Regions from separate parts of the Kitasatospora sp. NPDC041917 genome, predicted to be linked through region 3. Evidence: riboswitches for the same ligand, from Rfam matches in the RefSeq annotation. Region 3 holds a riboswitch; each other region holds the start of a gene.

Region 1 (7,187 bases), on a different contig from region 3:
GAGGCGCGGTCGTCCTGCGCCTGCTGGGCCTTCAGCGCGGCGCGGTCGGTGGCGCTCAGCGAGTTCAGCAGGTCCTGGGCGGCCTTCAGCTTGGTGTTGACGTCCGCCTTGGCCTGGTTCAGGTCCTTGGTGGTGGTGTCCAGCGAGGCGAGCACGGCGGAGGCCTCGACCTTCTCCTGGTCCAGCCGGCGCTGCTGGTCCAGCAGCCCCTTGAGCGCCTCGGCCTGGCTGCTGCTGGCCTGCTGGACGGTGGAGGCCTTCTCCAGGTAGCCGGACGGGTCGGAGGTGAGCATCAGCTGGACGGACGGGTCGATGCCGCCGGTGCGGTACTGCTCGCCCGCCACCTCGGCGAGACCGCCCTGGAGCTGGGTCATCTGCTCCTGGCTGCGGGCCACCTGGTCCTGCAGCTGGTCGGCCTGCTTGCGCAGCTGGTCGGCCCGCTCCTTGGCGCCGTTGTACTTCTCCGCCGCCTGCTCCTGCTCCTCCTGGAGCTGGTCGATCTGCGCTTTGACGTCCGTTTTGTTCGGCTGCGGCGCGGCGTGCGCGGCCACCTGCGCGGAGAGGGCGACCGCGGTCGCAGCAGCAGCGGTGAGCACGGAGATCCGCGCGCGGCTCGGCTGCTTGGGACGGCGGTGGGAGGCCAAGGGTCCTGCTCCTTCTTCCAACGGACTCACCTGATGGGATGAGATTCCGGAAAATAGGTTTGACGCCAGACCCTAGTGAAGATCTATCCGTTTTGCCACTCCCCCGTAGGTGTGAACTCCGGTCCGCACACTGACGACACGGGACCCGCACACCACCCCGGAACCACTCCTGACCAGGCATCGCACGTCCGGTCGAGGTCAGGGGCGCGCCAGCCGGTTCAGCAGCAGCACCGAGGCCACGGGGCGCGCGCCCGCCTTCCGCACGCCGTCCGCGACCTCCCGGTCGGTGGACACCACCACCACCGGACGGCCCTGCGGCTCGGCCCGCACCAGACGGCGGATCAGCTCGTCGGCCGTCTCCCCGGTCCGGCTGAACCGCACCCGGACCCCGCGCGGCGGCGCCATGATCACCGGGACGTCCAGGTCCTGCCCGTCGAACACGCAGGTGACCTCCGCCTGGGTGCGCTGCGCCAGCATCGCCAGCCCGCCCAGCAACCGGATCCGCTGCTGCTCCAGCGGCAGCGTCGGATAACCGGTCTTGGTCACGTTGTAGCCGTCCACCACCAGGTGCACCTGGGGGATCGCCAGCAGCTGGTCCAGCAGCGCCGGATCGTCCTCGGCCAGCCCGCGCCGGGCCACGTCGTGGGGCGAGGCCGCCCCCGGCACCACCGCCTCCACCAGGTCCGCCGGGCGGATCTGGGAGACCGGCAGCGCCAGCTCCCGCTGGAGCCCCTGGGCCGACTGCAGCACGGTGTCCAGCAGCAGCCGCAGCCGCATGTCCTCGACGCTGCGCCCCTCACGGGCCGACCGGCGGCCCTGCTCGACCGCGTTCTCCAGCTCCGAGACCCGGTGCCTGAGCCTGCGCGCCTCGGTCTCGGCCGCACCGCGCTCGGCCGCGGTCTGCGCCTTCAGGGCTTCCAGCTCGCCGGCCACCCGGCGGGTCTCGGCCTGCGCCCGGCGGGTGTCGCTCTCCAGCGACCGCATCTTCTTGCGCAGCGACTCGGCCTCCTTGCGGACGCCGTCCGACTCGGCCCGCTGCCGGTCCACGTCCGCCCGCGCGGAGGCCCGCACCTCGGCCAGCTCGGCGTGCAGCTTCTCCACCAGCCGGGCCGACTCCGCGGCCGCGTCCTCGGCGCCGGCCCGCTCGGCCTCCTCGCCGGCCTCGGCCACCAGTCGGCTCCAGCCCGCCGAACGCACCAGGTAGGCGGCGGCCGCGACGTCCATCGGATCGGCGGCGCTCGGGACGGTGCCCGACTCCAGCGCCTTCACCAGGTCCGGCTGCCCGAGGCGCAGCCGCTCCGCTATCCGTACCCGGAAGGCCGGCTCCGCCTCCAGGGCCGCCGCCAGCGCGGTGGCCGCGTACTTGGCCCGCCGCGCCGGCGTGAACTTCACGTACTGACGCAGGCTCTGCGGGAGCTCGCCCGCCGGCAGCCCGCCGAGCGCGTCCGAGGCCAGCCCGACCACGCGTCGGCGCACGCCCTCGGGCAGCGGCCGGTCGAGCTTCTCGACGGCGTGCTCCGCCGCGGGCTCGGAGGAGTCGTTCGCCGCCTCGGCCGCCGCCCCGGCCCGGGCCTCGGCCGCAGCGGGCTGAAGCCCCTGGGCTTCGCCGGGCTCCTTCGCTGCGTCCACCACGTCCTCGGCTCCGATCCTGGTCCAGCGGGGCACGGCCGCGACCTCCCCCTGTCGTCACGCTCCGTGCGTCTTGTTTCTGCATTGTCCCGTGCGGCGCGGGCGGGTGCGCCGCGCACCCACCCGCCGCGGCGGGTGGGATCAGCCCTGCTCGGTGGGGGCCTGCGCCCCCTCGGCACCCGGGCGGGCCACCAGCTCGACCTGGTCCACCGCGTTGCACCAGCGGCAGCGCACCGACTCGATGGTCTCGCTCAGCACCTCGGTCTCCTCGACCCTGGACTCGCCGGCCAGGTCGAAGTGCAGGAACTCGGTCACCCGCGCGGTGCGGGTCACGTCGAAGCGGGTGAGGTTGCCGCACAGGGTGCAGCGCCAGCGCGTCTCGGCGGTCAGGGCGGGGACGGTCATCGGGGGTCCTCTCGGGTGGTCCCTTCGTGGGCTAGGCGCTCCCCCCGGAGCCCCGGCATCGGCGGCGGGAGGCGGGAATGCCCGCCCCAAGCCTATTGCCTGGGGCAACCATCGCGGCCACCGGTTGCCCGAACACCCGGACTGGTCCACCTGCCGTAAACCGCCGTGTCACCTGCGGCGCCCGGAGGGATGCTTGGCCGCATGGCGCTCGCGGTCCCCGACGACACCGCCGCCCGGGGCGGCCGCCCGGCCGCGACCGTCCCGGCGGTCAGCTACGCCCTGATCGCACTCAACACCCTGGTCTTCCTGCTCGGCCCGGCCGCCGGGCTCAACCCGCTGTACGGCACCGGCCGGGCCCGGGTCTGCGCGGAGCAGCGGTACGAGCAGCGCTGGGGCGCCGTCCCGGCCGAGGTGCTGGCCGGGCGGCCGCTGACCGCCGCGCAGCTGGCCGAGGCCCCCGACCCGGTCCCCGGCTGCCCGGCCGCCCCGACCCCGGGCAAGCACCCGGCCCTGTCCGTCCTCACCGGCCTCTTCCTGCACGCCGGCTGGCTGCACCTGCTGGGGAACCTGCTCTTCCTCCAGGTCTTCGGCCCCACCGTCGAACGGCGGCTGGGCCGGGCCCGGTACGCCGTCTTCTACCTGGCCGCCGGCAGCCTGACCACGTACGGCTTCGCGCTCGCCGAGGCGCACTCGCCGAACTCCACCCGGGTGCTCATCGGGGCCTCCGGGGCGATCGCCGCCGCGCTCGGCGCCTATCTGCGCCTCCACCCCCGGGCCCGGGTCACCACCCTCGTCCCGCTGCTGCTCTTCCTGCCGCTGCGGTTCCCCGCCTGGCTGGTGCTCGGCCTCTGGTTCGCCCTGCAGTGGTGGTCGGTGCACTCGGCCGGGCCCGGGGTGGCGTACCTGGTCCACGTGATCGGCTTCTCGGCCGGGTTCCTCTACGCCTGCACCGTGGTTCGCCACCCCCCGCGACGACCCGGCCGACGCCCGATACGCTGGCGGCACCCCACAAAGGAGCCCGAACTGTGATCACCGCCATCGTCCTGATCAAGACCAGTGTCGACCGCATCCCGGAGATCGCCGAATCCATCGCCGCCATCGACGGCGTCAGCGAGGTCTACTCGGTGACCGGGGGCTACAACCTGGTGGCGATGGTGCGGGTGCGCCGGCACGACGACCTGGCCGAGGTCATCCCGGGCCGGCTCAACAAGGTCCCGGGCGTGGCCCACACCGAGACCCAGATCGCCTTCCGCACCTACTCCCAGCACGACCTGGAAGCCGCCTTCGCCCTGGGCCTGGACGAGTAGCGCTCAGCCCTCGCGCCGGCCCCGGTCGATCTGCACGGTCGCGACGCAGCGACCGCCCTCGTTACGGTAGTTCCAGGCCGCCCCGTCCGTGACCAGCTCCCGGACGGCGGTCAGGAAGCGGTCGACGTGCTCGTCCGGCGTCCCGGCGCCGAAGCTCACCCGGATCGCGTTCAGGCTGCGCTCGCCCGGCAGCGAGGGCTCCGGCGCGCCGCACTCGGACGGGGCGACGTCCTCGTCCCCGAGCAGCGTGCGCACCAGCGGGTGGGCACAGAACAGGCCGTCGCGCACCCCGATGCCGTACTCGGCGGACAGCGCGGCCGAGAAGTGCGAGCTGTTCCAGCCCCGGACGACGAAGGACAGCACGCCGACCCGGGCGGAGTCGGAGCCGAACAGGTTCAGCACCTTGACCTGCGGGATCTGCGCCAGCCCGGCCGTCAGCCGGGCGATCAGCTGCTGCTCGCGGGCCTCCAGCGCGTCGAAGCCGGCCTCGGTCAGGGCCCGGCAGGCCGAGGCGATCGCGTAGGCGCCGATGACGTTCGGCGAGCCGGCCTCGTGCCGGGCCGGGCCGGTGTGCCACTGCACGGCCACCGAGCCGTCGCTCTCCCGGGCCACCGTCCGGGTCGCCCCGCCGCCGGCCAGGTACGGCTCGGCCGCGTCCAGCCAGTCCGCCCGGCCGGCCAGCACCCCGGCGCCGAACGGCGCGTAGATCTTGTGGCCGGAGAAGGCGATCCAGTCGACGTCCAGCTCGCGGACCGAGACCCGGTGGTGCGGCGCCAGCTGGGCGGCGTCCAGCACCACCCGGGCGCCGTGCCGGTGCGCGGTCCGGGTCAGCTCGGCGACCGGCCACAGCTCGCCGGTCACGTTGGAGGCGCCGGTGACGCAGAGCAGCTTGGGGCCCTCGGGCGCCCCGGCGAGGGCGGCGTCCAGCGCGCCCACCGCCTCGGCCCGGGAGCGCGGCGCCCGCAGGTAGGTGACGCCCAGTCCGGCGTGCGCCCAGGGCAGCAGCGAGGCGTGGTGCTCGGTCTCGAAGGCGAACACCCGGGTGCCGGCCGGAACGGCCGCGGCCAGCAGGTTGAGCGAGTCGGTGGTGGCCCGGGTGAAGACCACCTGGTCGCCCTCGCGCAGGTCGAGGAACTCGCCGACGGTGCGGCGGCTCTGCTCGAACAGGTCGGTGGACAGCTGGGAGAGGTACCCGGCCCCGCGGTGGACGCTGCCGTAGTACGGCGCGTAGGCGGCGACGTCGTCCCACACCCGCTGGAGCGCCGGGGAGCTGGCCGCGTAGTCCAGCGCCGCGTAGCCGACCTTCTCACCGTTGGCGAGCGGGACCTGGACGTCGGCGCCGAGGACGGCGAGCGGGGCGCAGGTCTCGGTGGTGGCGAGAGGGGACATGAGGATGCACTCCTTCAGGGGTGAGGGACCCCGGGAGTGCTAGTCGTCGGGCGTCCGCGCTTGTCGCACGGACGGCTTGCCGTGACGACCCGGTCCTCACCCAGGGCACCCCGCCACGGACGGAGGGTTGCCGGACAGCCAGCTGGGGCTTCGCACTGTCACTCATGACCTGGCCAAGACTCTAGGCCGCGTCCATCGGGTGGTCAAACGGGCATCCAGCATCCGGACAGCGCGGGAGCCCGTGCCGGCGTTCCGGCACGGGCTCCCCAACTACCGCCTCAGATCCGGCTGGTGGCCTCCGACCAGCGCCGCAGCAGGTCCTGCGCGGCACCGGAGTCGATCGCCTCCGCGGCCCGCTCCATGCCGGCCGCAAGCTGCTCGGCGAGCGGCGCCTCGCCGAGGTCCAGCGCGACCAGTGCCGCCGCCGTGTTCAGCAGGACGGCGTCCCGCACCGGCCCGTGCTCCCCCGCCAGCAGCCGCCGCGCGACCTCGGCGTTGTACGAGGCGTCCGCCCCGCGCAGCGCCTCGATGCCGACCAGCTCGATCCCGACGTCCCGCGGGTCGAAGGTGGTCTCGGTGACCACCCCGTCGCGCACCAGCCAGACCTGCGAGGTGGTGGTGATGGTCAGCTCGTCCAGCCCGTCGTCACCGCGGAAGACCAGCGCCGTCGCGCCCCGTTCGGCCAGCACCCCGGCGATCAGCCCGGCCAGCCGGGTGTCGAAGCAGCCGATGGCGTGCGCGGTGACCCTGGCCGGGTTGGTGAGCGGGCCGAGGATGTTGAAGGAGGTCGGCACCCCGAGGTCGCGCCGCGCGGTGGCGGCGTGCCGCATCGAGGGGTGGAACTTGGCCGCGAAGCAGAAGGTGAGACCGACCTCCTCGGCCACCTCGGCGACCCGCTGCGAGGAGAGGTCCAGCGCCACCCCGAGCTTCTCCAGCACGTCCGAGGAGCCGCTGCTGGAGGAGGCCGAGCGGTTGCCGTGCTTGACCACCTTGGCGCCGGCGGCCGCCGCGACGATCGCCGACATGGTGGAGATGTTGACGGTCTTCGCCCGGTCCCCGCCGGTGCCGACGATGTCCACCGCCGGTCCGGGGATCTCCAGCGGCTCGGCGTGCTCGTACATCGCGTCGACCAGGCCGGCGATCTCCTCGACCGACTCGCCCTTGGCCCGCAGCGCGATCATGAACCCGGCCACCTGCACGGGGGACGCCTCGCCGCTCATGATCCGGTCCATCGCCCACGCGGTGGACGCGCGGTCGAGGTCCTCCCCCTGCAACAGCGCGGCCAGGAGGTCCGGCCAGGTGCGGATCACCTGCGCGGGGTCGCTACCGCCGTTCGCAGGGTTCACGTTCACCATGGCTGACTCCAGCTGTTTGTCGGTTCCCCGCTCCGGGGGGACGTCCGTACGGATGGAGCCAGCCTATCGAGCGAAGCGGCCGCTTCTACCCCTCTCTTTTCCAGTTACCGGGGGGGAATTCAGCGGACGACCGGAGTCCGCTTCGCCAGCCGCGCCCGCAGCAGGGTGGCGACCGCCCCGGCCAGCGCCACCGGCTCCACCGGGCGGGAGATGGCGGCGTCCGCCCGGCTCCAGGCGGCGAGCCAGGAGTCCTGCGGCCGGCCGATCAGCACCAGCACCGGCGGGCAGCCGTAGATCTCGTCCTTGAGCTGGCGCCCGAGCCCCAGCCCCCCGGCCGGAACGGCCTCGCCGTCCAGCACGCAGAGGTCCACGCCCCCCTTCTCCAGTGCCTTGAGCACCGCGGGGGTGGTCGCGCACTCCAGGTAGGACAGTTCCGGAAGATCCTCGGCGGGCCGACG
Region 2 (7,187 bases), on a different contig from region 3:
TGCGCCACCTGCTCGCCCTGCCCGCGCTCTACCGCACCCCCGCCGCCCGCGAGCGCTTCACGGCCGCCGCGCGGACCAATCTGACGGCCGAACTCGGCGCCCTCTGACGCCCGTCAGCCCCGCCGCGCGAGCACCCGGTCCGCGGCGGCCATTCCCGCCAGCACCGCGGGCAGGCGACCCACCACGGCCCACCACGCGTCCTGGTCGGCCCCCGACAGCTCCACCGCGGCCCACCACAGCCCGAGCCCGCAGCACCCGCCCGCCGCACCCCACACCCAGCGCCTCATGCCGCCACCGTACGCACGGGTCTACCCGAGCTTCCCCACGGGTGCCACCACCGCGCCCTGCTTGCCGCACACCCAGTGCGGGTCCGGCCCCAGCTCGGGTTCCACGCCCAGGGCGTGCGGGTCCCCGTCGGCCGCGCAGTCGGCGCACAGCGGCCAGCGCCCGTACGCCTCCAGCAGCGCGTCCTGGACGTCCTGGGCGACCAGCCCGAGCACGTACTCGGTGCCGTCCGGCCACTGCTCCAGCCACCAGCGGCGGTGCGTCACGGCCTGCTCCACCAGCGAGACGACGGCGGCGTCCGCCACGTCCCGCGCGGTGAGGTCGGCCAGGATCAGTGCCCGTGCGTTGTGCAGGGCGGTCTCGATGTCGTCAGCAGCCATCCGTCCATTCTCCGTCGACACGTCCGGAACACCGAAACGACCGGAACGCCGAAACGCCGTGTGGGCGGCCCCCCGAAGGGAACCGCCCACACGGACGAGGTCCAACCGATCCGATCGAAACGATCAGGATCAGAAGTCCATGTCACCGCCCGGCATGCCGCCGCCGGCGGCCGCGGCGGCCTTCTCCGGCTTGTCGGCGATGACGGCCTCGGTGGTGAGGAACAGCGCCGCGATGGAGGCGGCGTTCTGCAGCGCGGAGCGGGTGACCTTGGCCGGGTCGATGATGCCCTCGGCGATCAGGTCGACGTAGGTGTTGGTGGCCGCGTTCAGGCCGTGACCGGCGGGGAGGTTGCGCACCTTCTCCACCACGACGCCACCCTCCAGGCCGGCGTTGGTCGCGATCTGCTTGATCGGGGCCTCCAGCGCGACCTTGACGATGTTGGCACCGGTGGCCTCGTCGCCGTCCAGCTCCAGCTTGTCGAAGGCGACACCGGCCTGCAGCAGGGCGACGCCACCACCGGCGACGATGCCCTCCTCGACGGCGGCCTTGGCGTTGCGGACGGCGTCCTCGATGCGGTGCTTGCGCTCCTTGAGCTCCACCTCGGTGGCCGCGCCGGCCTTGATGACGGCCACGCCGCCGGCCAGCTTGGCGAGGCGCTCCTGGAGCTTCTCGCGGTCGTAGTCCGAGTCGCTGTTCTCGATCTCGGCGCGGATCTGGTTGACGCGGCCCGCGACCTGCTCGCTGTCGCCGCCACCGTCGACGATGGTGGTCTCGTCCTTGGTGATGACCACCTTGCGGGCGGTGCCCAGCAGGTCGATGCCGGCGTTCTCCAGCTTGAGGCCGACCTCCTCGGAGATGACGGTGCCACCGGTGAGGATGGCGATGTCGCCGAGCATGGCCTTGCGGCGGTCACCGAAGCCCGGGGCCTTGACGGCGACGGACTTGAAGGTGCCACGGATCTTGTTCACGACCAGGGTCGACAGGGCCTCGCCCTCGACGTCCTCGGCGATGATGACCAGCGGCTTGCCGCTCTGCATGACCTTCTCCAGCAGCGGGAGCAGGTCCTTGACCGAGCCGATCTTGGAGTTGGCGATGAGGATGTACGGGTCCTCGAACGTCGCCTCCATGCGCTCCAGGTCGGTGGCGAAGTAGGCGGAGATGTAGCCCTTGTCGAAGCGCATGCCCTCGGTGAGCTCAAGCTCCAGACCGAAGGTGTTGCTCTCCTCGACGGTGATGACGCCTTCCTTGCCGACCTTGTCCATGGCCTCGGCGATCAGCTCGCCGATCTGGGTGTCGGCGGCCGAGATGGAGGCGGTGGAGGCGATCTGCTCCTTGGTCTCCACGTCCTTGGCCTGGGCCAGCAGCTGGTCGGAGACGGCGGCGACGGCCTTCTCGATGCCGCGCTTCAGGGCCATCGGGTTGGCGCCGGCGGCGACGTTGCGCAGACCCTCGCGAACCAGGGCCTGGGCGAGCACGGTGGCGGTGGTGGTGCCGTCACCCGCGACGTCGTCCGTCTTCTTGGCGACCTCCTTGACGAGCTCCGCACCGATCTTCTCGTACGGGTCCTCGAGCTCGATCTCCTTGGCGATGGAGACACCGTCGTTGGTGATCGTGGGGGCGCCCCACTTCTTCTCCAGCACGACGTTGCGGCCCTTGGGGCCGAGCGTGACCTTCACCGCGTCGGCGAGCTGGTTCATGCCACGCTCAAGGCCGCGGCGAGCTTCCTCATCAAAGGCGATGATCTTGGCCATCAGAAGTGGTCCTCCGGGACACGGTCGACTGCTCGGACCAAGGGGTGCCCGCGACGGACGGCCCTGGTGCGCGGAGGTCCATTCCCTCCGCTCCCGGGGGCCTCACCGACCCGGTCCGCTGTCACTCTCACACTGTGAGTGCTAACGCCAATGATTAGCACTCCGGGTGGGCGAGTGCAAGCCCAATCGGCAATCCGCGAGCCGCCGCCGGGGCCGCCCGGGAACGCCGACGGGCCCGTGCGACACGAGTCGCACGGGCCCGTCGAGAAGCGAGAGGTCACCAGCCGCAGGGCCGCGCCGAGCTCCTGGGGTCGGAAGGGGTCAGACCGCGGCGCGGACCATGTCCGCCTGCGGGCCCTTCTGTCCCTGAGAGATCTCGAACTCGACCCGCTGGCCCTCCTCGAGGGTGCGGTAGCCGTCCATCTGGATCGCGCTGTAGTGGACGAAGACGTCCGCACCACCGTCGACCGCGATGAAGCCGTAGCCCTTCTCCGCGTTGAACCACTTGACGGTGCCCTGAGCCATTCCGAACTCCCCTAGTGCTGTGCTGGCCCTTCACGCGCCCGCAGGTCGCGGGCCCGGATTGGTTGAAGGCCGGCCCGGGGAACCCCCCCTGGGCGCAGCCGTGCACGCCGCAACCCTCCGTGCAGGACGCCAGGCGGCTTCCGGCGAGCGGGTGATTGCGTCGACCGCCGCTGAATGTATCCGGATCGACGCCCTCTGCAACAGGGCCAACCACCGGTAATTCCGCCTCGATGTCAAGGGACAGGACGGGCCGAATCGGAATAATCTCGGCATTTCACGCCGGACATAGCGGACGAATTACTCAAATGTCCGCGGGAATTCTGACATCCGCCTGACATGTTTCACGGGCCGGTCCCGCCGGCCGGACGCCCCCGGGCCGAGCACTGCGGGGGCCGAAAGGGAAACCCTGTTCCCAACCGAGCCACACTCTACTCCGACTCGACCGGGAAATATTCCGGCCGGAATGCCAGCGGTCGCCCGCGCATACGGGAAACGGAATTCCGTACGCGCGGGCGACCGCTGGTTGGTCGCGAAGGCTCAGCAGCCGCCGGCCACCGCCGGGATGATCGAGATGCCGGCGCCGTCCTCGATCTCGGTCGCCAGGCCCTCGGCGAAACGCACGTCGTCGTCGTTCACGTAGACGTTCACGAAGCGGCGCAGCTTGCCGGTGTCGTCCAGGATGCGGGCCGAGATGCCCGGGTGGTTCTTCTCCAGGTCGGCGACGACCTCGGCCAGGGTGGCACCCTCGGCGGTCACCACGGCGGCACCGTCGGTGTAGGTGCGGAGGATGGTGGGAATGCGGACGTTGGCGCTCATGACTCTCCTTGCGGGGGCGGGGCCGATCGGGTGGTTCAGACGGACGCGAGGCCGGCGGCGCGGAACGAGTCCAGCGTCGGGCGGATGACGGCGGTCATCCCGGCGTCGGAGACGGCGTCCAGGGTCTTCAGGCCGTCGCCGGTGTTGATCGCGACGGTTTCCTTGGCCGGATCCAGCTGCCCGGTCTCGACCAGCTTCTTCAGCACGCCGACGGTCACCCCGCCGGCGGTCTCGGCGAAGATGCCCTCGGTCCGCGCCAGCAGCCGGATCGCCGCCACGACCTCGGCGTCCGTGACGTCCTCCACCGCGCCACCGGTGCGGCGGGCGATGTCCAGCACGTACGGGCCGTCGGCCGGGTTGCCGATCGCCAGCGACTTGGCGATGGTGTCCGGCTTGACCGGCTTGATCACGTCCCGGCCGGCCTTGAACGCGGCCGACACCGGCGAGCAGCCCTCGGCCTGGGCGCCGAAGATCCGGTACGGCCGGTCCTCGACCAGGCCGAGCCTGATCAGCTCCTGGAGGCCCTTGTCGATCTTCGTCAGCTGCGAGCCCGAGGCGATCGGGATCACGATCTGCTCCGGCAGCCGCCAGCCGAGCTGCTCGCAGATCTCGTACGCCAGCGTCTTGGAACCCTCGCCGTAGTACGGCCGCAGGTTCACGTTGACGAAGCCCCAGCCCTCGCCGGCCGAATCGCCGATCAGCTCCGAGCAGAAGCGGTTCACGTCGTCGTAGTTGCCCTCGATGCCGACCAGCTCGCCGCCGTACACCCCGGCCATGACGACCTTGCCCTGCTCCAGGTCGTGCGGGATGAACACGCAGGACCGGAACCCGGCCCGGGCCGCCGCCGCCCCCACCGCGCCGGCCAGGTTGCCGGTGGAGGAGCAGGACAGCGTGGTGTACCCGAACGCCCGGGCCGCCTCGATCGCGCAGGCGACCACCCGGTCCTTGAACGAGTGCGTCGGGTTCCCGGAGTCGTCCTTGACGTGCAGCTGGGCGGTGAAACCGAGCTCCCGGCCCAGGTTGTCCGCCTTCACCAGCGGGGTCCACCCCGGGTTCAGATTGGGCTTCGACGCCACGTCGGCCGGAACCGGCAGCAGCGGCGCGTACCGCCAGATGGACGCCGGACCGGCCTCGATCCGCTTGCGCAGCTCCTCGGCGCCCTCGCTGCCGAACTCGTAGGCGATCTCCAGCGGGCCGAAGCACTCCAGGCAGGCGAAGCTGGGGCCGAGCGGGAAGCGGGTGCCGCACTCGCGACAGGACAGCGCGGCGGCGGGGCCGAGGTCGACGGAAACAGGTGCGGCGGTGTCGATAGCCATGATGGCGAGGCCTCTCTCCTCATCTTCCCCGTGGCACGGTCGCGCCACAGGCCGGAATTGGCACCTGTCCCGCCGGGGCCTGTCGACAGACAGCCGCGCGGGAAGGTTGCCGGGACGTCAACGGGCCGTTCCCTCAGTCCCTCTGGATGAGCTTGTGAAATTGTGGTGATGCTCAACGGCGACCCCGGCGTGCAAAGGTCCGACCGCTGTACGAAGACTGTATCCGAAGGCGTCAATCCTGAACGGGTCCGTCCGCCACGCGAGATGACCCGTCCCACCGACCCCGCCGAGGAGACCTCCGTGCCCGCCGAACCGATTCCCGAGCTCCTCCCGCAGGCGGCGTCCTGGCTGCGCCGCCGCTCCTGGAGCGCGGCCGACCGGCCGGTCCACACCCTCCTCGCCGCCAAGGAACGCACCGGCCGCACCGTCAGCGTGGTCCTCCCCGCCCTGGACGAGGAGGCCACCGTCGGCGACATCGTCCGCACCATCCGCCGCGAGCTGATGGAACGCCTGCCGCTCGTCGACGAACTCGTCGTCGTCGACTCGGGCTCCACCGACGCCACGGCCGCCGTCGCCGCCGAGGCCGGCGCCCGGGTCGAGCACCGCGACGCCGTCCTGCCCCGGCTGCCCGCCGTCCCCGGCAAGGGCGAGGTGCTCTGGCGCTCGCTGCTGGTCACCCGCGGCGACATCGTCTGCTTCGTCGACGCCGACCTGCGCGAATTCGACCCGGCCCTCGTCTCCGGCATCCTCGGCCCGCTGCTGACCGACGAGTCCATCCAACTGGTCAAGGCCATGTACGACCGCCCGCTGGAATCCGAGGGCGCCGTCCTGCCCGCCGGCGGCGGCCGGGTCACCGAACTCGTCGCCCGGCCCCTGCTCAACCTCCACTGGCCGGAACTCGCCGGTTTCGTCCAGCCCCTCGGCGGCGAGTACGCGGCCCGCCGCTCACTGCTCGAACGGCTGCCCTTCCCCACCGGCTACGGCGTCGAACTCGGCCTGCTGGTCGACGCCCTGGAACTGGCCGGTCTGGACGCCCTGGCCCAGGTGGACGTCGGCGTCCGGCACCACCGCCACCAGGACGGCCAGGCCCTCGGCCGGATGGCCGCCACCATCTACCGGACCGCCCTGGAACGCCTCGACCGCACCCACCGCCTCAAGGCCTCCGCCGACCTCGTCCACCCCCAACTCACCCAGTTCACCCGCGACCCGGAAACCCGCGCCTTCACCGCCCACACCCACCCGGTGACCGCCCTGGAACGCCCCCCGATGCACACCGTCCCCGAATACGCGACCCGTCATTGAGGGGTTTGCCGCCCCGAACCCCCGGCAACATCCCAACCATGGGCGATCTCACGACCAACCGTTCGAGCGCGACCGGCACCGCCCCCGTCCTGGTTGCCTCCAACCGGGGACCGGTGTCCTTCAGCACCGCCGACGACGGCACGCTGACCCTGCGCCGCGGCGGCGGCGGACTGGTCTCCGGCCTCTCCGCCATCGCGGACCCGAACGCCGTCTGGGTCTGCGCCGCCCTCAACGACGCCGACCGCAGAGCCGCCGCCGAGGCGCCGCACGGCCGCCTCGACCTGGCCGGCCACGAGGTCGGCGGCCAGGCCGTACGGATGCTGGACATCGACCCGCAGACCTTCGCCCGCGCCTACAACGGCGTCGCCAACTCCACCCTGTGGTTCGTCCACCACCTGCTCTACGCGACCCCCACGGCACCCGCCTTCGACGCCGGCTTCCGCACCGAGTGGGCCGCCTACCGGGCGTACAACGAGGCCTTCGCCGAGGCCCTGGCCGCCGAGGCCGCCCCGAACGCCGCGGTCCTCGTCCAGGACTACCACCTCTCCCTGGTCCCGGCCCTGCTCCGGGCGGCCCGCCCCGACCTGCGGATCGGCCACTTCTCGCACACCCCCTGGGCCCCGCCCGAGTACTACCGGATGCTGCCCGACGACGTCGCCCGGGCCGTCCTCACCGGCATCCTGGGCGCCGACCGGGCCGGCTTCCTGACCGAACGCTGGGCCCGCGCCTTCGCCGCCTGCTGCGAGGACCTCCTGGACGCGACCGTCGACCTCGACGCGCTCACCGTCACCCTCGACGGCCGCACCACGGG
Region 3 (7,187 bases):
GTCAGCTCCGGGATGCACCGGGAGTAGCGGCCGAGCGCCAGGTCCAGGGCGATCCGTTCCTCCAGCAGGGTCAGCCGCAGCTCCTGGAGTCGCTGGCGCTGGCGCTGCGCGAACGGGCCGGGGATGCCGGCCAGCGGCTCGCCCTGCCACAACTCCAGTGCCTGGTTCAGCAGATCACGCGCCTGCTGCGGCTCCCCGGCGGCCGCCGTGCGCTCGGCCTGCGCCGCCAGCTCCTCCGCCTGCGCCGCGTCCACCGCGTGCTTGGGCAGCACCAGCCGGTAGCCGTCCCCGACCGAGGTCAGTACGGTCGGCGTGTCCGGTTCCTCGCCGTGCAGCACCTTGCGCCACCGCCAGGCGTACGTGCGCACCGTCGTCATCGCGGTGCCCGGCGGCTCCTCGCCCCACAGGGCGTCGATCAGGTCGGTGGCGCTCGCGCCGTGGCCGGGCCGCAGCAGCAGCACCGCCAGCATCGCCTGCTGCTGGGGGCTGCCCACCTTCAGCGCGGTCGCACCGCGCTGCGCTCTCATCAGTCCCAGCACCGAGAACCGGAAATCATCCATCCCTGCACCTGCCCGCCTCATGTGCTCGCCCCCGTCCGCGCACGTGCCGCCCCCCGATTCGATGAGCCCCTATCAACCCACGGCACCCCGCGGGATGTCGAGGGATCATCGACCCGGTGGTGATCCGGCGTTGATCGGCCGTGACCACAATCGACGGTGTGGCGCCCGCAGTCGGCCCGGCCCCGACCGCCGGACCCGCCACGTCCCCGGTCGCCCGGCCGCCGTCCGGCCGACCACCACGGCTCTCGGAGGCGGACCCCCATGAACACCGACCTGCTCCACCGGCTGCTCGACGTCGACCCGGCCGCCGGACCGGTCGACCTGCTCCACCGCGCCCGGGGCGAGCGCCACCTCCCGTACCTGGTGCTCGCCGCGCTCGCCCGGGACGGCGTCCGGATGGGCCGGCACGCCCGCGCCGAGCTGCAGCGCGCCCGCGACCGGGCCGAGTGCTACGCGGGCGTCGCGCGCGACCTCGCCGACGCCACCGGGGTCCGCCCGATCCGCGACCTGCCACTGGCCGGCTACTACCCGCCCGACCTGCCCCGGCCGCTGGCCGAGCTCGGCCTCGTCAGCCCCACCGAGGCCACGCTCTGGCAGGCCGTCAACCGGCTGGTCACCGATCACCCGGTGGAGTCCGTGGAGGTCACCCTGTTCGGCGAGCGGCCCCGGCACACCGCCGTCACCCTGCGCTGGCCGGGCGAGGACCCGCTGCTGGACCCGTGGTACCAGGTACGGGTCGCCACCGCCGCGCTCACCGGCGACCTCGCCACCGTCCCGGTCCGCCCCTACCTGGCCGCCGACGACCACGTGGAATGCCTGATCGCCCTCGCCGAGGAGGGGCTCGGGCGCGCCTTCCTCGCGGGCGACGTGATCGACGTCGCCCAGCTCGCCGGGCAGCCCTTCGACGCCGTCGAGACCGCCGCGGTGGTCGCCGCCTACCGGCTCGCCCCGGAGGCCGCGGCCCTCCTCGACCTCGCCGCCGAACACGTGCCGCTCGGCTCCCTGCGGGACGTGCGCACCGTCCTGGAGACCGAGGTCGCCCCCGAACGGCGCCGCCGCCGCGGCCGCCACCGCCCGCTCCGGCCGCGCCACGGCACCCTGCTGCGCCGCACCGTCATCCGGCACCGGTGGGACGAGGCCCTGCTGCTCCCGGCCGGCGACGCGACCCTGCTGCTCACCCCGGTCGCCGACTACCTGCTCGGCCCCGAGGGCACCCGGCCGACGGCCTCCGAACGCTCCGCCGCCCTCGCCGCCCTGAGCGCCTGGGACGCCACCGCCCCCGGCGGCCCGGACCGGGCCCCGTGCACCGGCCTGTCGGAGCCGCGCCACCGCTGAGCGGGCCCGCGGGCGGCGGCCGGGGTGGGGGTCGGGGGTGGGGGGGCTTGCCGAGCGGCCCGGGAAGTCTTGTATCGTTCCTGGCGAATCATCCAGAGGGGTGGAGGGACCGGCCCTACGAAGCCCCGGCAACTCCCCGTTCGACCCGGCGTCCGAAGTACGCGCCGTGCCGTCCGGGGGCAGTGCCAACTCCGGCCTGTCGCCACTGTGGCGCGGGAAAGATGAGGAGACACGGTGCTCTCTGTGCTGTCCTTCGCCCGGGCGCTTCCCGCCCCGGCGCTTTCGCGTACCCGTCTCGTGCCCGGCGCAGGCAATCGGCCGTTTCCCCCGGCCCGTCCTCGCTGACCACACCCCCCGGCTCCCCGCCAGGAGCCGCCGTGAGCAGCGACCGTCCGCTGCTCCGGGCCCCGAGACTGGAGTACCCCCACATGGAGAACACGAGCGGCGTCGGCGTGCTCGACAAGGTCACCTCGATCCTCGGCACCCTGGAGGCCGGTCCCGCCACGCTGGGCGGCCTGGTCGCCGCCACCGGCATGGCGCGGCCCACCGCCCACCGGCTGGCCGTCGCACTCGAACACCACCGCCTGGTCAGCAGGGACACCCAGGGCCGGTTCATGCTCGGCCCGCGGGTCGGCGAGCTCGCGACGGCGGCCGGCGAGGACCGGCTGCTGGCCGCGGCCGGCTCGGTCCTCACCCAGCTGCGCGACATCACCGGCGAGAGCGCCCAGCTCTACCGCCGGCAGGGCGAGGTGCGGATCTGCGTGGCCGCCGCCGAGCGCCTCACCGGCCTGCGCGACACCGTTCCGGTGGGCGTCACCCTCCCCATGAAGGTCGGCGCCGCCGCCCAGATCCTGCTCGCCTGGGAGGAGCCCGAACGGCTCCACCGCGGACTGCAGGGCGCCCGTTTCACCGCCACCGCGCTGAGCGGCGTACGGCGCCGGGGCTGGGCCCAGTCGGTCGGCGAGCGCGAACTCGGGGTCGCCTCCGTCTCCGCGCCGGTCCGCGGCCAGTCCAACCGGGTGGTCGCCGCCGTCACGGTGTCCGGCCCGATCGAACGCCTCACCCGGCACCCCGGCGCCCAGCTCTCCCAGGCCGTCGTCGAGGCCGCCCACCGGCTCACCGAGGCCCTGCGCCACCCCTGAGCGGGGGCCCCGCCCGCGTCGGGGCCCCGCCTGCCCCGGGCTCAGGCCCGGGGCAGCAGCACGGCGCGGGAGGGACGCGGGATCCGGCTGATCACCGAGCCGATCAGGGTGCCGATCGACACCCCGAAGACCGCCGACACGGCCGTCAGCACCGACTGCGCGCCGTTCCCGACCTCGATCTGCGCGGTGTGCAGGAGGCCGAAGGAGCCCGGTACCACGATCCAGAACGCCGGGAGGTAGAGCACCTGCCAGAGCGGACCGCCCGGCAGCCAGTGCACCAGGGTGGCCGCGGCCGCGGCGGTGACCGCGCCGGCCAGGCCGCCGACCGCCGCGCCGTGCGCCGACCCCACCACCACCTGGACCGTGACGCTGACCGCGATCACCACGACGATCCACGGGACGGCCGAGGGCGGGGTGTTCACGCTGACCACCACGCCCGCCACCGCGAGCGCCAGCCCCAGCGCGATCACCCACCAGCTCGGCCTGGCGACCTGCACGTCGGCCAGCGCGGCGGCCGGCACGCCGGCCGCCGTCGCGGCCGCGGCCACCCCGGCGAGGAACAGCGCCAGCTGCACCGCACCGGACACCAGCCGGGCCGTACCCGCGCTGGCCGCACCCGCGGCGATCTCCGACAGCCCGGTGACGAGCAGTCCGCCCGGCAGCAGGATCGCCAGCGTGGCCACGATGGTCCGCAGCGGGCCCTCCAGCAGCCCGGCCCGGGCGAGCGAGAGGACCAGCAGCGCGACCAGGAAACCGGCGGTGACGGGCAGCAGTGGCCGCAGGTACGGCAGCCGCCGGGCGAGCACGGTCAGCCCCACGACGAGCAGCGAGCCGAGCCCGGCCGCCAGCACGTTCGCCGCCACCGGCTGGAGGAAGAGACAGACCCCCACCCCGACCGGCAGCGCCCCGAGGTCCGACACCCACGCGGGCCGGCGGGCCGGCGCCCGCCGGATCCCGTCCAGCTCGGCGAGCGCCCGGGGCCCGTCGAGCTCGCCCGCCCGCAGCCGGTGCACCAGGTGGAGGACGTCGGCCGTCTGCTCGAACCGCAGCGCGGTGCCGACCGGCTGGAACCGGGTGGCGTCGTCCGGCCCCAGCGCGACGAAGAGCCCGTTGGTCAGGGCGGCGACCCGTACGTCCGGCGCCCCCAACGCCCGCCCCAGCCAGTGGAGTTCCTCTTCGACGTCATGGACGGGCAGGCCGCCGCCCAGCAGGGCTTCGCCCAGTTCGAGCAGCAGACGGCGGAGCGGGTCGGGCGGGGCGTCGGTGCCCCGGACCGGGGGAGACTTGCTTGGCATGGCAGGTATCGTCCCATCCCGCCCGAATCGGTCCGACTGTGCCCCGGTCTGTTCGGTTTACCGCCGTTCCCGGCCGGGCCGGCGGCGGAGGCCGGCCCGGGACACGAGCGCGCGCCCCGCCCCGGTATCCGCCCCCGGGCAGTAGCATCGCTTTCAACCTCTTTGGGATGCTTTCCGGTGAATCGGCGACGGCCCGACCGTGCGCAGGAGGACCGCCCGCCGGCGTTGGGGGAGATGTGACCGTCGTCGCCGCCGTAGCCCGCTCCACCCGGGTCCGGCCGCTGACCGCCGCCGAGCTGCTGGCGGAGGCGGTCGCCCGGGCCGGGCTCTGGGAGCTCCTCGCCGAGCGGGCCCACGGCGATCCGGAGGCGGTCCCGGTGCTGTTGACCCCGGGCACCTCCGCGTACGGCGATCCGGCGACCGCGGTCAGCGCCGCCCTGGTCGAGCACCTGATCGACCTCCTGCACGACCGCGGCTACCGCGAGGTCACCGTCGGCGCCGCCCGCTGCGGCCCCGACACCTGGCTGGCCGGCCCCGGACTCCTCCAGGCCTGCCGCCGGCTCGGCTACGGCGGGCGCACCCCGCAGGGCAACGCCTACCGCGTCGTGGACCTGTCCGAGGAGGTCGGGCCGGCCGAATTCCCCGACTCCGCCGTCCTGCACGGCAGCGGCATGGCCCGCAGCTGGCTGGACGCGGGCTTCCGGATCAACATCGCCAAGAACAGCACCCACCCGGAGTTCGGCTACGCCCTGTGCCTGGCCAACCTGTTCGGCGTGCTCCCGCAGGACGACAAGCACCACCACTACCGCGCCCGCCGCGACGGCGCCGAGGTCATCCTGGACCTGCTGCGCTCCTACCCGCCGGACTTCCACCTCATCGACGCCGTGGTGAGCAGCCACGGCTGCGCCGGATCGCAGGTCGGCCGGCCGCTGCGGACGGACACGGTGATCGCCGCGCCCGACGGCGCCCTGGCGGACCTGGTCGGCGCCCTGCTCATGGGCGTCGACCCCGTCTCCTCGCCGCTCAACGCCCGGGTGCTCAGCGACCGCGGCCTGCCGGACGCCTACCGGATCGACGGCGACCTGACGCCCTACCCGGGCTGGCGCAACCCGCCGAGATCCCTGGTCGAGGCGGTGCGCCGGCTCGCCCCGGACGGACGGGCCCACCGGCTGTTCAGCGTCGCCGCCTGGCACGTCGCCCCGGGCACGGAGGTCACCGACCCGGCGCTCGCCCGCCTCTCCCGCCTCCTCACCTCGCTGATCCGCGCCGCGGACACCAACCCGGCCGCCGCCGCCACCCTGTGCGCGATGGTCGGCGCGGCGGCCTCGGCCTCCTCCACCGTCCGCGCCTGGCGGACCGGCAACGCCAAGGACGGCCTGCGGCGCCGGGACGTCTCCCTCGCGGTCGACCCCGACGCCTACACCCACGAGGACTTCGACCGGATCACCGACCTCCTCCGGCCGCTGGAGACGGTGATCGACGCGCTGCCCGCGGACGCCTGGCAGATGCGGTGGCAGCACGTCGGCCACTCGATCCTGTTCGGCTGCGAGCGCACCGTCAACGCGCCCTACCGGGAGTTCGTCCGGCGGGTCGACATCAGCCGGTCCATCAGCTACATGACCGACTACCTCGGCGGACGGGTCCACGTGGTGACCCGCGACGACCAGGGCCGGCCCACCCGCCAGATCGAACGCAACCTGTACCTGGCACAGCCGAACTACCTGGCGTACCACGGCGGCCCGCCCATCGACGTCTGCAAGCTGGAGTCGGTGGACTACCGCGAACACCGGCAGCGGATCTCCTGGCGCACGGTCCGCAGCCCGAACGGCTCCGCCGAGTACGACGACGGCTCGGTGACCTTCCTCCCCGCGGCCGACGGCGGCCGCACCCGGATCGTGATCCGGGTGCGCCAGCGGTTCACCCTCCCGCTGACCTGGCAGGTGATCCGCCCCGACACCCGGCCCAAACTCAGGGACCCGCTCGTCCAGGACTCCTACCAGCGCTTCTTCACCCGCACCCTCGACAACTTCGAGGCCCAGTACGAGGGACGCCCCTACCGGATCGGCCGGCCCTGGGAGGAGTTCGACGACCTGGAGGCGGCCGAGCTGCCCACCCAGCGGCTCACCGAGGCCGCCCGGATGGTGCGGACCGTCGCCTCCCAGGCCCTGACCGTGCCGACACCGCCGGGACGCCTGGGACCGGACGGCTTCTGGCACGTCTCGCCCGGCGACATCCCCACCCGCTCCCCCCTGCTGGACGAGTTCCGCGAGTCGCTGCGCCCGGCCGTGGCCGGCTTCTGGCAGGGGCTGCGCGAGGCCGCGGCCCGGGACCGGCGGTCGAGGAGGGCCCCGTGAGGGCGTGCGTCACCGGCGCCAGCGGGCTCGTCGGGTCCCACGTGGTGCGCGCGCTGCGCGCCGCCGGCCACGAGGCGCGGGCACTGGTGCGCCGCAGCAGCGACCTCCGGCAGCTGCACGGCCTGGACGTGCCCCTGGTCAACGCCGACCTGCGCGACCCGCTCAGCCTGCGGCCCGCGTTCGAGGGCTGCGACACGGTGTTCCACTGCGCCGCCGTGTTCGCCTACTGGGACACCAGCCGCGAGGAACTGGCCCGGGCCAACGTGGAGGGTACCTGCGAGGTGCTGCGGGCGGCGGCGGAGGCCGGGGTCCGGCGGGTCGTGGTGACCTCCTCCTCCATCACCTGCGGCTCGTCGGGCGGACCGGTGGCCCGGGACGAGGCGTGGACGCCCGGGGAGGAGTACCTGCCGGACTACTTCGTCACCAAGCTGGACCAGGAGCGGACGGCGTTCGCCCTGGGCGCCGAACTCGGCCTGGAGGTGGTGGCGGCCTGCCCGACCA

The links. A riboswitch is a leader RNA that binds a small molecule or an ion and turns the genes downstream of it on or off. The one in region 3 is predicted to bind S-adenosylmethionine.
Region 1: it holds a riboswitch for S-adenosylmethionine, as region 3 does, so the genes downstream of both, ACZ6EM_RS27065 (aminotransferase class V-fold PLP-dependent enzyme) here and ACZ6EM_RS20875 (IclR family transcriptional regulator) in region 3, are expected to answer to the same signal.
Region 2: it holds a riboswitch for S-adenosylmethionine, as region 3 does, so the genes downstream of both, thrC (threonine synthase) here and ACZ6EM_RS20875 (IclR family transcriptional regulator) in region 3, are expected to answer to the same signal.

The regions. Positions count from the first base shown of each region.
Region 1 covers NZ_JBVJBI010000025.1:95,137-102,323, reverse strand. The annotation lists gene ACZ6EM_RS27090 (C40 family peptidase) at 1-644, opposite strand, end outside; gene ACZ6EM_RS27085 (NYN domain-containing protein) at 843-2,309, opposite strand; gene ACZ6EM_RS27080 (hypothetical protein) at 2,415-2,678, opposite strand; gene ACZ6EM_RS27075 (rhomboid family intramembrane serine protease) at 2,880-3,707, shown strand; gene ACZ6EM_RS27070 (Lrp/AsnC family transcriptional regulator) at 3,704-3,985, shown strand; gene ACZ6EM_RS27065 (aminotransferase class V-fold PLP-dependent enzyme) at 3,989-5,374, opposite strand; SAM riboswitch class IV at 5,426-5,544, opposite strand; gene trpD (anthranilate phosphoribosyltransferase) at 5,653-6,729, opposite strand; gene ACZ6EM_RS27055 (response regulator) at 6,849-7,187, opposite strand, start outside.
Region 2 covers NZ_JBVJBI010000020.1:139,649-146,835, forward strand. The annotation lists gene ACZ6EM_RS24250 (HD domain-containing protein) at 1-107, shown strand, start outside; gene ACZ6EM_RS24255 (hypothetical protein) at 114-287, opposite strand; gene ACZ6EM_RS24260 (hypothetical protein) at 309-665, opposite strand; gene groL (chaperonin GroEL) at 795-2,417, opposite strand; gene ACZ6EM_RS24270 (cold-shock protein) at 2,739-2,942, opposite strand; gene ACZ6EM_RS24275 (ubiquitin-like small modifier protein 1) at 3,480-3,758, opposite strand; gene thrC (threonine synthase) at 3,794-5,074, opposite strand; SAM riboswitch class I at 5,091-5,227, opposite strand; gene ACZ6EM_RS24285 (glucosyl-3-phosphoglycerate synthase) at 5,339-6,376, shown strand; gene ACZ6EM_RS24290 (alpha,alpha-trehalose-phosphate synthase (UDP-forming)) at 6,415-7,187, shown strand, end outside.
Region 3 covers NZ_JBVJBI010000016.1:55,540-62,726, reverse strand. The annotation lists gene ACZ6EM_RS20885 (AfsR/SARP family transcriptional regulator) at 1-560, opposite strand, end outside; gene ACZ6EM_RS20880 (hypothetical protein) at 822-1,895, shown strand; SAM riboswitch class I at 1,981-2,123, shown strand; gene ACZ6EM_RS20875 (IclR family transcriptional regulator) at 2,324-3,037, shown strand; gene ACZ6EM_RS20870 (threonine/serine exporter family protein) at 3,079-4,332, opposite strand; gene ACZ6EM_RS20865 (DUF362 domain-containing protein) at 4,569-6,686, shown strand; gene ACZ6EM_RS20860 (NAD-dependent epimerase/dehydratase family protein) at 6,683-7,187, shown strand, end outside.